DNA from 3 places in the Micromonospora sp. NPDC000668 genome. Region 1 is predicted to be linked to each of the others. Evidence: riboswitches for the same ligand, from Rfam matches in the RefSeq annotation. Region 1 holds a riboswitch; each other region holds the start of a gene.

Region 1 (3,267 bases):
GCAGAACGCGTGCGCTGGCGACGGCGACCGGGGCATCGCCAACAGCGGCATCCACCTCGGTGCCGACGCGACCAGCCTGCTGAACGCCTCCACGATCCGCGTCGTGGGCATCGACGCGAACCGCACTGGCATCGCGCCCGGCACGCTGGGCGGGTACGGCATGACCGGCTACGGGTCGAAGGCCACCAGCGGCTCCAGCAAGATCGACTATCTCTTCGTGAAGGGCAGCGTGCAGCCGTCCGGCATCGACCACACGGTCAGCGGGACGAAGTCGAACCACCTCGCGCTGTACGGCTTCATCAGCTACTGATCGCACGGACAGAGACGCCGCGGGCGCCGGCCCCTTGTGGGGGACGGCGCCCGCGGCGGCTACGCCCGGGTCAGGCGGAGTAGCCCCGAGTGGCGATCCAGTTGGCCAGGTTGATCGTGGTGATCCAGTACGACGGGTCGGCCGCGTTGGCCGAGTCGGCGATCCGCACGGTCCGGCCGTTGTCCTTGTAACCCACCACGGCGATGTAGTGGCCGCCGCCGTAGGAGTGCCAGCCGCCGTCGGTGTCGGTGGCGTCGCCGGCGACGTTGGCCACCACGCCGCGGCCGTCGGTGATCGCCTTGACCACGTCGGCCTGGAGCTGGTCCATCTGGGCCGGGCTGGGCGTGCCAGCGAACATCCGGGTCCGGTACGGGGAGCCCTTCACCTCGGCGTTGAGCACCCGAGTGGTGTCCAGGGCCGAGTTGGTGCCCATCTCGGTGGTGCCCAGCTCGGCGCCCAGCTCATCCTGGGTGCGGTCGATGCCGGCGGCGCTGAGGGCGTTGCGGGTGGCAGCCGGGCCACAGTTGAAGTACGTGTTCTGCACCTGGTAGTCGTAGTCGAGCACCTTGGTCGCGGGCGGCTTCGGCTTACTGGTCAGGTCCGGGTTGCTGCTGGCCTTGGCGGCGGGCGACGCGCCCTTGGTGGCCGGCGCGGGGGCAGCGGTGGTCGGCGCGGTGCTGGCCGAGGGGGACGCGGCACGCGCCTCGCCACGGGAGGCAACGGAGTCGCTGCGCATCTCGGCGACCGTGGTCGCGGTGTGCTGGCTGGCCGGGGCGTCGTCGGCGCCGGCGAACAGAGCACCGGTGGTGGTCGCGATCACGAGGGCCGCAGCGGAGGCGGTGACGATCTGGTACGGACGCTCGGTGGTGAGGCGGCGGAGCTGACGCTTCAGGGTGTGCTTCACGGGGTCCTCCACGGATCAGGGGGAGAGCGGCACACCGGGGCCGGACCGATATCCGGGCAGGCGCCAGCGCGCGGACCGTGGTCCGCGGATGATGAACCGCTCAGGGGAATGCCCGGCGCGGCCGGGCGGAAGAGGCGGTGACCCGGGGGTCAGCTCACCGTCACTGGACGGATGAGCGGGGGTACCGCGGCGCCGTGGAGGCGGGGGAACAATCGAGGGGTCGAGAGTTGCTGCACGACGATGGAACTCCTTCCGACACCGCCTACCGGGTTAGCTGACGGATTCGGGCGGGAAGATCGCCCTACCGCGGGCCGTGGCTCGCGGATTCACCCCGGACTTACTGGTGGGTCCCCGGTTCGTTGATCACGATTAAGCGGGTCAGCGCGGCGTCGCCTCTTGCGATCGGTTACCGCACCGGACGGGACGACACTACTGGCCGCTCCGCACCCTGCCAAGCCAGGTTCACCTGCGTAAACCTGAACTGTCGCAGCAATTTCTGCGCGTATTGCCGCTGACGCGACTCGATGGGACAACCGGTTACGGCGGCGCCTGCGGGCGACAACCGGACAGGCCGTCGGCAATGGCCTCGAATTCGTGGGAACAATGCTGCCGATCGAGCCGTCCGCCCGATTTCGAGTGAGTGTGACCGGGCTCACGGCCTAATTGACGACTCAGCCAACCCGGGCCGGCCGCCAGCGCGTCGCGGCCGCCGGACGGAGCACTGCGGTCATCGTCCGACGCGCCGGCAGCCGGTTCGGACGCAGCCGGGCCGCCGCCGTGTACGCCTCCTCGGTGAGGGCCCGGGCCGAGGAGGCCGCAAGCTCCGCGTCTCGCCAGGCCGACCGTTCCCGCCCGGCGGCGGCCCGGTAGTCGGCGAGCCTCGCGTCCCGGACCGCCCGGTTGAGCAGCACCTCCTGCTCAACCGGGTGCCGGCGGGGGTCCCAGCCGTGCCGCTGCCCGAACACGTCAGCGAGCTGCCGCATGGACAGGTCGCCGCGCCAGTACGCCGCCATCGCCGCGCGATGCAGATAGCGCTCCCGGGCGGCGTACTCGGCGGGGGTACGAGGAGTACGAGGGGTGGGCAGTGCCGCGGCGCCGGCGAACCGACGGGCGGCGGTGTCCGCCTCGTCGTACCCGGCCCACGCGCGTTCCACCTGCTCCTGAGCGGCCAGCCAGTCCGCGCGTCGGCGGCGGGCGGTCTGCGCCGCGCCGGCCGCCGCGACGGCCACCTCCTCGGCGTACCGGCGCAGGTCGGCGGCCTCGGCGGCGGCCACCTCCCGGGCGGTGGGCGCCGGAGTCGGGTCGACCGCCGGCCGGTCCCGCTCCGGGCGGGCGACCAGCACGGCGAGCACGGTCAGCGCCAGCAGGAACAGGGCCGACCAGATGGCGACGGCCTGCGGCACCTCGGTCAGGAACTGGTAGAAGACGACGGTCTCCATGGTGGGCACCTCGGGGAGAGAGCGATGCGATGGGGATCCGCACGGGGCCACCCAGGCTGCGGCGGGGCCACGGGTCCGGCGGGTGTGGAGCTGATGAGTCGACAGGCGCGGCGGCGGGACGCTCGTCCCGGTGGCTCAGCGCCCGGGTGGGGCTCGGGGCGCGCGGCTGGCCGGGCCATCCGCGCGGGGTAGCCGGTCGGCGCCGGCCGCGAGCACCGGGGCCGCGTCGGCGGGGACGGCGGCCTCGCCACCGAGGGGCGCTGCCTGCCCGTCGCTCGACCGCGTCGGGCTGGGCTGCTCAGCGGCCTCCTCGGCGGCGATCGGCGTCGTGTGCACGGTGTCATCCATCGGGGCGGGCCGACCCGACGGCGCGACCGACCCGGGGCTGAACGCCGACAGCCCGTAGGCCGAGGCGGGCGACGTGCCGGCGCCGAGCGCGAGGGCGGCGACAACGGCGAGGCTGGTCAGCACACGTGTCGCCCAGCGCGCCACCCACCACAGCGGACAGGTGAGCGCGACCGAAAGCACGTCCCCACGCTACCGTCGTGGCCGACCAGGCGCATCGACGACGGGCGTGTCGGCCCGCGCCGCGCCGACCAGAGTGGACGCTGTCA
Region 2 (3,267 bases), on a different contig from region 1:
GCGGGCGGTTCGACCGCGCGACACCGCGCCACAACCTGCGTCCGCGGGTCGGGCTGGCTAGCATTTCCCACGATGGCCCTCCGGACCTCGCTACGCAGTCGGGCGCCGACGCCGCCACGATGTGGCGTCGCCTCCGGTCGACCGCGCCGAGCACTCACCGTCCGTAGTCGTCATGTCGCCACCCAGCGATTCGTCATGCCCGTCGCCGCATTCCCGCGGCGGCGGTGAACCGACCGGCCCGCCGGCACGTACCCCGCACCGGATCGTTGGGAGTCTCGCATTGGGTTCCGACCACAGCCGTTCCACTCCGTCCGCCCCGCCCCGGGTACGACGGATCCTCATCGCGACCGTGGTACCGCTCTTCGTCGCCACCGTGCTCGCCGCGGTGGTGCTCTGGCCACGCGACGGGTCGCCGCAGACCGCCGGGGGCACGGACGTGCCGCGCTACCACGGCACGGTGACCCGGGTGGTGACCGAGCCGTGCCCGCCGGCCGCACCGAGCCCCGAGGGCACGCCGGACGCCGGGGCCGGGCTGTGCGGCACCGTGGACGTCCGGGTGGCCGACGGGCCGGCTGCCGGCCAGCAGGTCCAGACGCCGGTGCCGGACGGACCCGGCGCACCCCGGGTCGAGGTCGGTGACGAGGTCATCCTGGTCGAGCTGACCGATCCGGCCGATCCCGTCGCCAGCAGCTGGAACATCGCGGAGCACCAGCGCGGCACGCCGTTGGTCTGGCTGGCGGTGGTCTTCGCCGCCGCGATCGTCGCGTTCGGCCGGTGGCGGGGCCTGGCCGCGCTGGCCGGGCTGGCCGCCAGCTTCGCCATCCTGCTCACCTTCGTGCTCCCGGGGATCGGCGCTGGCCGATCACCGCTGCTGGTGGCGGTGGTCGGCGCCGCCCTGATCATGTTCGTGGTGCTCTACCTGACGCACGGGGTCACCGCGCAAACCTCGGTCGCGGTGCTCGGCACCCTGGGCAGCCTGGTGTTGACCGGCGTGCTCGCCACCATCGCCACCGCCGCCACCCACCTCACCGGCTTCGGCAGCGAGGACGCCACCACGCTGTCGATGTTCCAGGCCAACGTGGACCTGCACGGCCTGCTGCTCGCCGGGATCATCATCGGCTCGCTCGGGGTCCTCGACGACGTGACGGTCACCCAGGCGGCCACCGTCACCGAGCTGGCGAACGCCAACCCCGGGCTGACCCGGTTGCAGCTCTACCGGGCGGCCACCCGAGTCGGCCGGGCGCACATCGCCTCCACCGTCAACACCATCGTGCTGGCGTACGCGGGTGCCTCACTGCCGCTACTGCTCCTGCTCACCGCCGACTCGCGACCGCTCGGGCAGATCCTGACCAGCGAGTTCCTCGCGCAGGAGATCGTCCGCAGCGCGGTCGCCACGCTCGGCCTCATCGCCGCCGTACCGCTGACCACCGGACTGGCCGCCGTGGTGACCGCAGCCGGCCGGTCGGGTGCCGAGCCGCCCGCCGACCCGGCCGCCGAGCCGCCCGCCGAGCGACCCAGGCCGGACCGCGCGGAGGCACTGGCCGCACTCAGCTCACCGCGCACGGGTCGACCCGACCCAACCGGACCCGATCCGACGCGGGCCACACCCCCAACCACCGCCACCGACCGGTGGCACGAGCCGGACAGGAGCACGGAGACGGCATGGTGACACTCCTCAGCGTGACGAGGTGGGGCATCCGCCCTGAGAACCGCGTCACTGGTCACTCAGCGCCATGGCGAAATGACGCTTTTAGTCGGCATCTGGACGTAGCTCAGCCGGTCGACTCTCGGGTAACCTCGCTGCCGGTTACCGCTGAAGGCGCGACGCAGCGCCTGCGGTGCCACCGCCCAATCGCCAGCTGGCGAGCCGGGGACCCAGGCACGTGGGGTGAATCCGCGTCAGCGGTAGGGGCCACTTCCGCCCCGAACCCGTCAGCTAACCCGGTCGGCGGTCGACGGAAGGGAATATTGTGACGGCACCCCTACGCCGCTGGTTGACACCCGTGGTGGCCGTGATCGCCGCACTGACCGTGCTCGCCGGCCCCCTCCCGGCGCACGCCGCCCCGACGACCCCCACACCGTCCGGGCACGAGGAGGACGGCGAGCCCGCGCTGCTCAACGACGTGATCGAGAAGGCCAACCGCGACTACTCCGCCGCCAAGTCCAAGTTGGACAAGTCCAAGAAGCGGCAGATTGAGCTGGCGGCGGAGGTCGACCGGGCCAACGCGGAGTTGAAGAAGCTGGCCCCCCAGGTCGGGCAGATCGCCGCCCAGTCGTACCGGACCGGCCGGATCGGCGCGATCGCGATGCTGTTGGAGAGCGACGCCCCCGACTCGTTCGTCCAGCGCGCCGCGGTGCTCGACGAGATGAACATGGTCAACGAGAAGAAGCTCTCCGAGGTCAACACGGTGAAGTCCCGCGCCGAGCAGGCCAAGCTGGCCCTCGACGCGGAGGTCCGCGAGCAGCAGAAGCAGACCGCCCTGATGGCGAAGGAGAAGCGCGACGCCGACAAGGCACTCGCGCTGGTCGGTGGGAAGGGCTTCACCGGCGGCCTGGTGTCGGCGACCTCACCGGTCGCCCGGATCGGGCCCAACCGGACCGCCGACGGTGACTGGAAGTCCGAGTCGTGCAGCGAGAACGACCCCACCACCTCCGGCTGCGTCACCCCGCGCACGCTGCACGCGTACAAGGAGGTCAAGCGGGCCGGCTTCAACCGGTTCGTCGGCTGCTACCGCTCCGGCGGGCCGTGGGAGCACCCGAAGGGCCGCGCCTGCGACTGGTCGTTGCAGAAGAGCGGCTTCAGCCCGTGGCACAACGAGGACACCCGGACGTACGGCAACAACGTGGCCGCGTTCCTCATCCGCAACGCCGACCGGCTCGGTATCTACTACGTGATCTGGAACCGACAGATCTGGTTCCCGGCGACCGGCTGGAAGTCGTACAGCGGGCCGTCGAACCACACCGACCACGTACACATGTCGATGCTCTGACCGCATGTCCACCCGTCGAAGGGCCGTCCCGCGTCGCGGGGCGGCCCTCGTCGCGTCAGGCGGCGGCGGGCGCGGTCGGGCCGGCCGCCGTGCTGGGCCCGGTCGGTACGTCGAGCGCCGTGGCGGTAGCCGGCACTGCGGCCACCGGGCGCACCACGCCGGCGGCGAGCCGGTACGACACCCCCACCACCGCGCAGCGCCCCTGCGCCACCTCGGCTGCCAGCACGGGCGACTGGCCGAGCAGCGCCTCGACGGTCTGCGCGATGTGGATGTCGAC
Region 3 (3,267 bases), on a different contig from region 1:
CCTCGTCGTCGCTCTCCTCCGGGGGGAACGAGTGCAGCGCGTAGCGGCCGTCCCGTTCGAGGTCGCGACGCTTGGGCGAGTCGACGATGAAGCAGAACAGCCCTTCGTCGGTGATGACCGGGGAGACCGGATGGACCCGGGGCCCGCCGTCGGCGCGGACCGTGGCCAGGTAGCCGAAGCCCGGCCCGTACTGCTGGAGGAGAACGCGGATCCCGTCGGCGAGTCGGGGCTCGTCGGCGGCGAAATCGGACCAGGAAGCCATGCACGCATTCTATCGAACAAATGTACGAGTAGCGACCTCGACGCGCTGGTCACCGGCACCGGATCTGGCCGTTGCCGCCAACGCCGCTATGGTGGTCCGATGCTGCTCTCCGACCGCGACCTGGTCTCCGAGATCAAGGCCGGCACGCTGGGCCTGGAGCCGTTCGAGCCCACCCTGGTCCAACCGTCCAGCATCGACGTACGACTCGACCGGCTGTTCCGGGTCTTCAACAACCATCTCTACACGCACATCGACCCCGCCATGCAGCAGGACGACCTGACCTCGGCGGTGGAGGTGCCGGACGGCGAGCCGTTCGTGCTGCACCCGGGGGAGTTCGTGCTCGCCTCGACGCTGGAGGTCATCTCGCTCGGCGACCAGCTCGCCGGCCGGCTGGAGGGCAAGTCGAGCCTGGGCCGGCTCGGCCTGCTCACGCACTCCACCGCTGGGTTCATCGACCCGGGCTTCTCCGGTCACGTGACGTTGGAGCTGTCGAACGTGGCGAACCTGCCGATCACCCTCTGGCCGGGCATGAAGATCGGGCAGCTCTGCATCTTCCGGCTCTCCTCGCCGGCCGAGCACCCGTACGGCTCGGTGGTCTACGGCTCGCGCTACCAGGGTCAGCGCGGGCCGACGCCGAGCCGCGCCTGGCAGAACTGGCGCGCCTGGCCCACCCGCTGACTCGGTAGGGCACGACGGACAGACGACGAGGGCCCGCCGCGACGGATCGCGACGGGCCCCCGATCATCCGGGATCAGCCCGGGCGGCCGTAGCTGTGGATCGGGCCGTCGTCGACCTTCTTCATCTTGACCGGTTGGCCGGCCTGCGAGGCGTGCACGACCCAGCCATTGCCCACGTACATCCCGACGTGGTGGATGTCGCTGTAGTAGAAGACCAGGTCACCGGCGCGCAGGTCGGCCCTGCTGACGTCCTTGGTCACCCGGCTCTGCTGGGCGGCGTTGTGCGGCAGCGACACCCCGGCCTTGGCCCACGCGGCCAGCATCAGCCCGGAGCAGTCGTACGAGTTCGGGCCCTCGGCACCCCAGACGTAGGGCTTGCCGATCTGGGCGCAGGCGAACTTGACGGCCACGCCGGCACCGCCGCCGGGGTAGCTGGCCGGGCAGGGCGCCGGACGCAGCGGACCGCCACCGCCGTTGCCGTACACCTTGAGGCGCAGCTTCTGCAGCCGGTCGATCTCCTCGTTGATCTGCTTCTTCTTCGCGGCCAGTTGGGCCTCGGTCCGGGTCAGCTGGGTCACCATCTCGTCCAGCGGCGCCTTCTGCCGGGCCAACTCGTCGCGCAGGTCGGCGACCTGCCGGACGTCCTGCTGCTGGTTGTGCGCGAACCGGTCGAGCATCTCAAGCTGACCGACGACCTCGCTGGGCGATCGGCTGCCCAGCACCGCGTTGACGGTGGAGACGTTCTCGCCCTTGTACGCGCGGACGGCGAGGGCGCTGACCTTGTCCATGGCAGCGTCGACCTGGCGCTCCAGTGGGGCGATCCGGGCGGCCAGCGCGTCGGCCTGCTTGCGCTTGACGGCCAGGTCGGCCCGGGTGGCGTTGTGTCGTTCGATGATCGGTTCGAGCTTGTTCCAGTCGGCGTCGATCTGGCGCTCGATCTCGGCGACAGACGGGTCCGCGTGGGCCGCCGTGGCGCTGCCGGTCAGGACGACGGCGACGCCGACCAGTGCGGCGAGAGCGGTGGTGAAGCGGGACCAGCGTGAGCGCGGCACGATCGACGTCGGGCCGGCTGACGCCGACCGCTCGGACGACGGCCGCGGGGCATGGAGTGCCACCGGGTTCCGTACTCCTTCTTCCTGACCGCCTACCGGGTTAGCTGACGGGTTCGGGCGGGAAGTTGGCGCCCTACCGCGATGGCCGCGGATTCACCCCGGGAAAACCTGGGTCCCCGGTTCGCTCGGAAGCGACTCGGCGGTGTCGGTCCGTCACCACCCGGGCTGGGCGGAACTGCTATCGGGCCGACGAATGACCAGAGTAGAGACGGCTGTTACCGATCCGCAACCCGTGCGGCCGTGACACTCCGTACCGGTTGGAAGGGGTCACGGACCGTACGCGAAAATTTCTTTCCGACCGCTTCGATAGATGGAAAGGTATTGACGCGAGCTCCCGGGCGGCGCGAAGGTGACCTCACCTGCACCCGCGATATCTAGGGGGTTCGATGCACCATTCAGCCCTGTCGACCGGCCGGCGCGCACTGCTCGCCGTCGCCGTGGTCGCCGCCGCGACCGCGGTGCCGCTACCGTCCGGCCCGGCCGTCGCCGCGCCCGTCGCCGACCGCCAGCAGCAGTACGCCGCAGCGGCGGCCGAGTACGGCGTGCCGGAGAGCATCCTGCTCGGCGTGTCGTATCTGGAGTCCCGCTGGGACACCCATCTCGGCACCCCGAGCACCAGTGGCGGCTACGGCCCACTGCACCTGACCGACGCCGCTCACGTCACCACGCTGCCCGCCGGTGGCCACGTCGACGAGGGCGAGGACCCGCGCGGCGACGAGTCCCGGCCGCTGACGGTCACCGCGCCCACGGTGACGGGATCACGGCAGGCCCCGCCCGCGGCGGCGGCGCTGCAGACCCTCCAGGCCGCGGCAAGCCTCGTCGGAGTCGGCGCGCAGACGCTCCGCTCCGATCCGGCCGCCAACATCCGGGGTGGGGCCGCGCTGCTCTCCTCGTACCAGAGGGATCTCGGCGGCCCGGTCGGTGCGGTGAGTGACCCCGGTGCCTGGTACGGCGCGGTAGCCCGGTACTCCGGCGCCGACACCGAGGCCGCCGCGGCGGCCTTCGCCGACGAGGTGTACGACCAGATCCGCGTCGGCGCGAGCCGGCGGACCGACGACGGCCACCAGGTCACCCTGACCGCCCGGGCGGTCAGCCCGGACGCCGGTGTGCTGCACCGGCTCGGGCTGCGGCGTGCGGAGCGGCCGGACGGGCTGGAGTGCCCGGTCCGCCTCGCCTGCGAGTGGATTCCCGCGCCCTACGAGAAGTACGGGCCGGG

What was found. A riboswitch is a leader RNA that binds a small molecule or an ion and turns the genes downstream of it on or off. The one in region 1 is predicted to bind cyclic di-AMP.
Region 2: it holds a riboswitch for cyclic di-AMP, as region 1 does, so the genes downstream of both, ACFY29_RS12435 (coiled-coil domain-containing protein) here and ACFY29_RS21035 (C39 family peptidase) in region 1, are expected to answer to the same signal.
Region 3: it holds a riboswitch for cyclic di-AMP, as region 1 does, so the genes downstream of both, ACFY29_RS14665 (NlpC/P60 family protein) here and ACFY29_RS21035 (C39 family peptidase) in region 1, are expected to answer to the same signal.

Annotation. Positions count from the first base shown of each region.
Region 1 is NZ_JBIAYP010000004.1:42,480-45,746, forward strand. It holds gene ACFY29_RS21030 (hypothetical protein) at 1-310, shown strand, start outside; gene ACFY29_RS21035 (C39 family peptidase) at 381-1,214, opposite strand; cyclic di-AMP (ydaO/yuaA leader) riboswitch at 1,459-1,600, opposite strand; gene ACFY29_RS21040 (hypothetical protein) at 1,886-2,653, opposite strand; gene ACFY29_RS21045 (hypothetical protein) at 2,789-3,181, opposite strand; gene ACFY29_RS21050 (acyltransferase family protein) at 3,265-3,267, opposite strand, start outside.
Region 2 is NZ_JBIAYP010000002.1:634,956-638,222, forward strand. It holds gene ACFY29_RS12430 (YibE/F family protein) at 281-1,669, shown strand; cyclic di-AMP (ydaO/yuaA leader) riboswitch at 1,836-1,967, shown strand; gene ACFY29_RS12435 (coiled-coil domain-containing protein) at 1,971-2,990, shown strand; gene ACFY29_RS12440 (carbonic anhydrase) at 3,046-3,267, opposite strand, start outside.
Region 3 is NZ_JBIAYP010000002.1:1,093,891-1,097,157, forward strand. It holds gene ACFY29_RS14655 (pyridoxamine 5'-phosphate oxidase family protein) at 1-262, opposite strand, end outside; gene dcd (dCTP deaminase) at 362-940, shown strand; gene ACFY29_RS14665 (NlpC/P60 family protein) at 1,014-2,054, opposite strand; cyclic di-AMP (ydaO/yuaA leader) riboswitch at 2,067-2,203, opposite strand; gene ACFY29_RS14670 (N-acetylmuramoyl-L-alanine amidase) at 2,438-3,267, shown strand, end outside.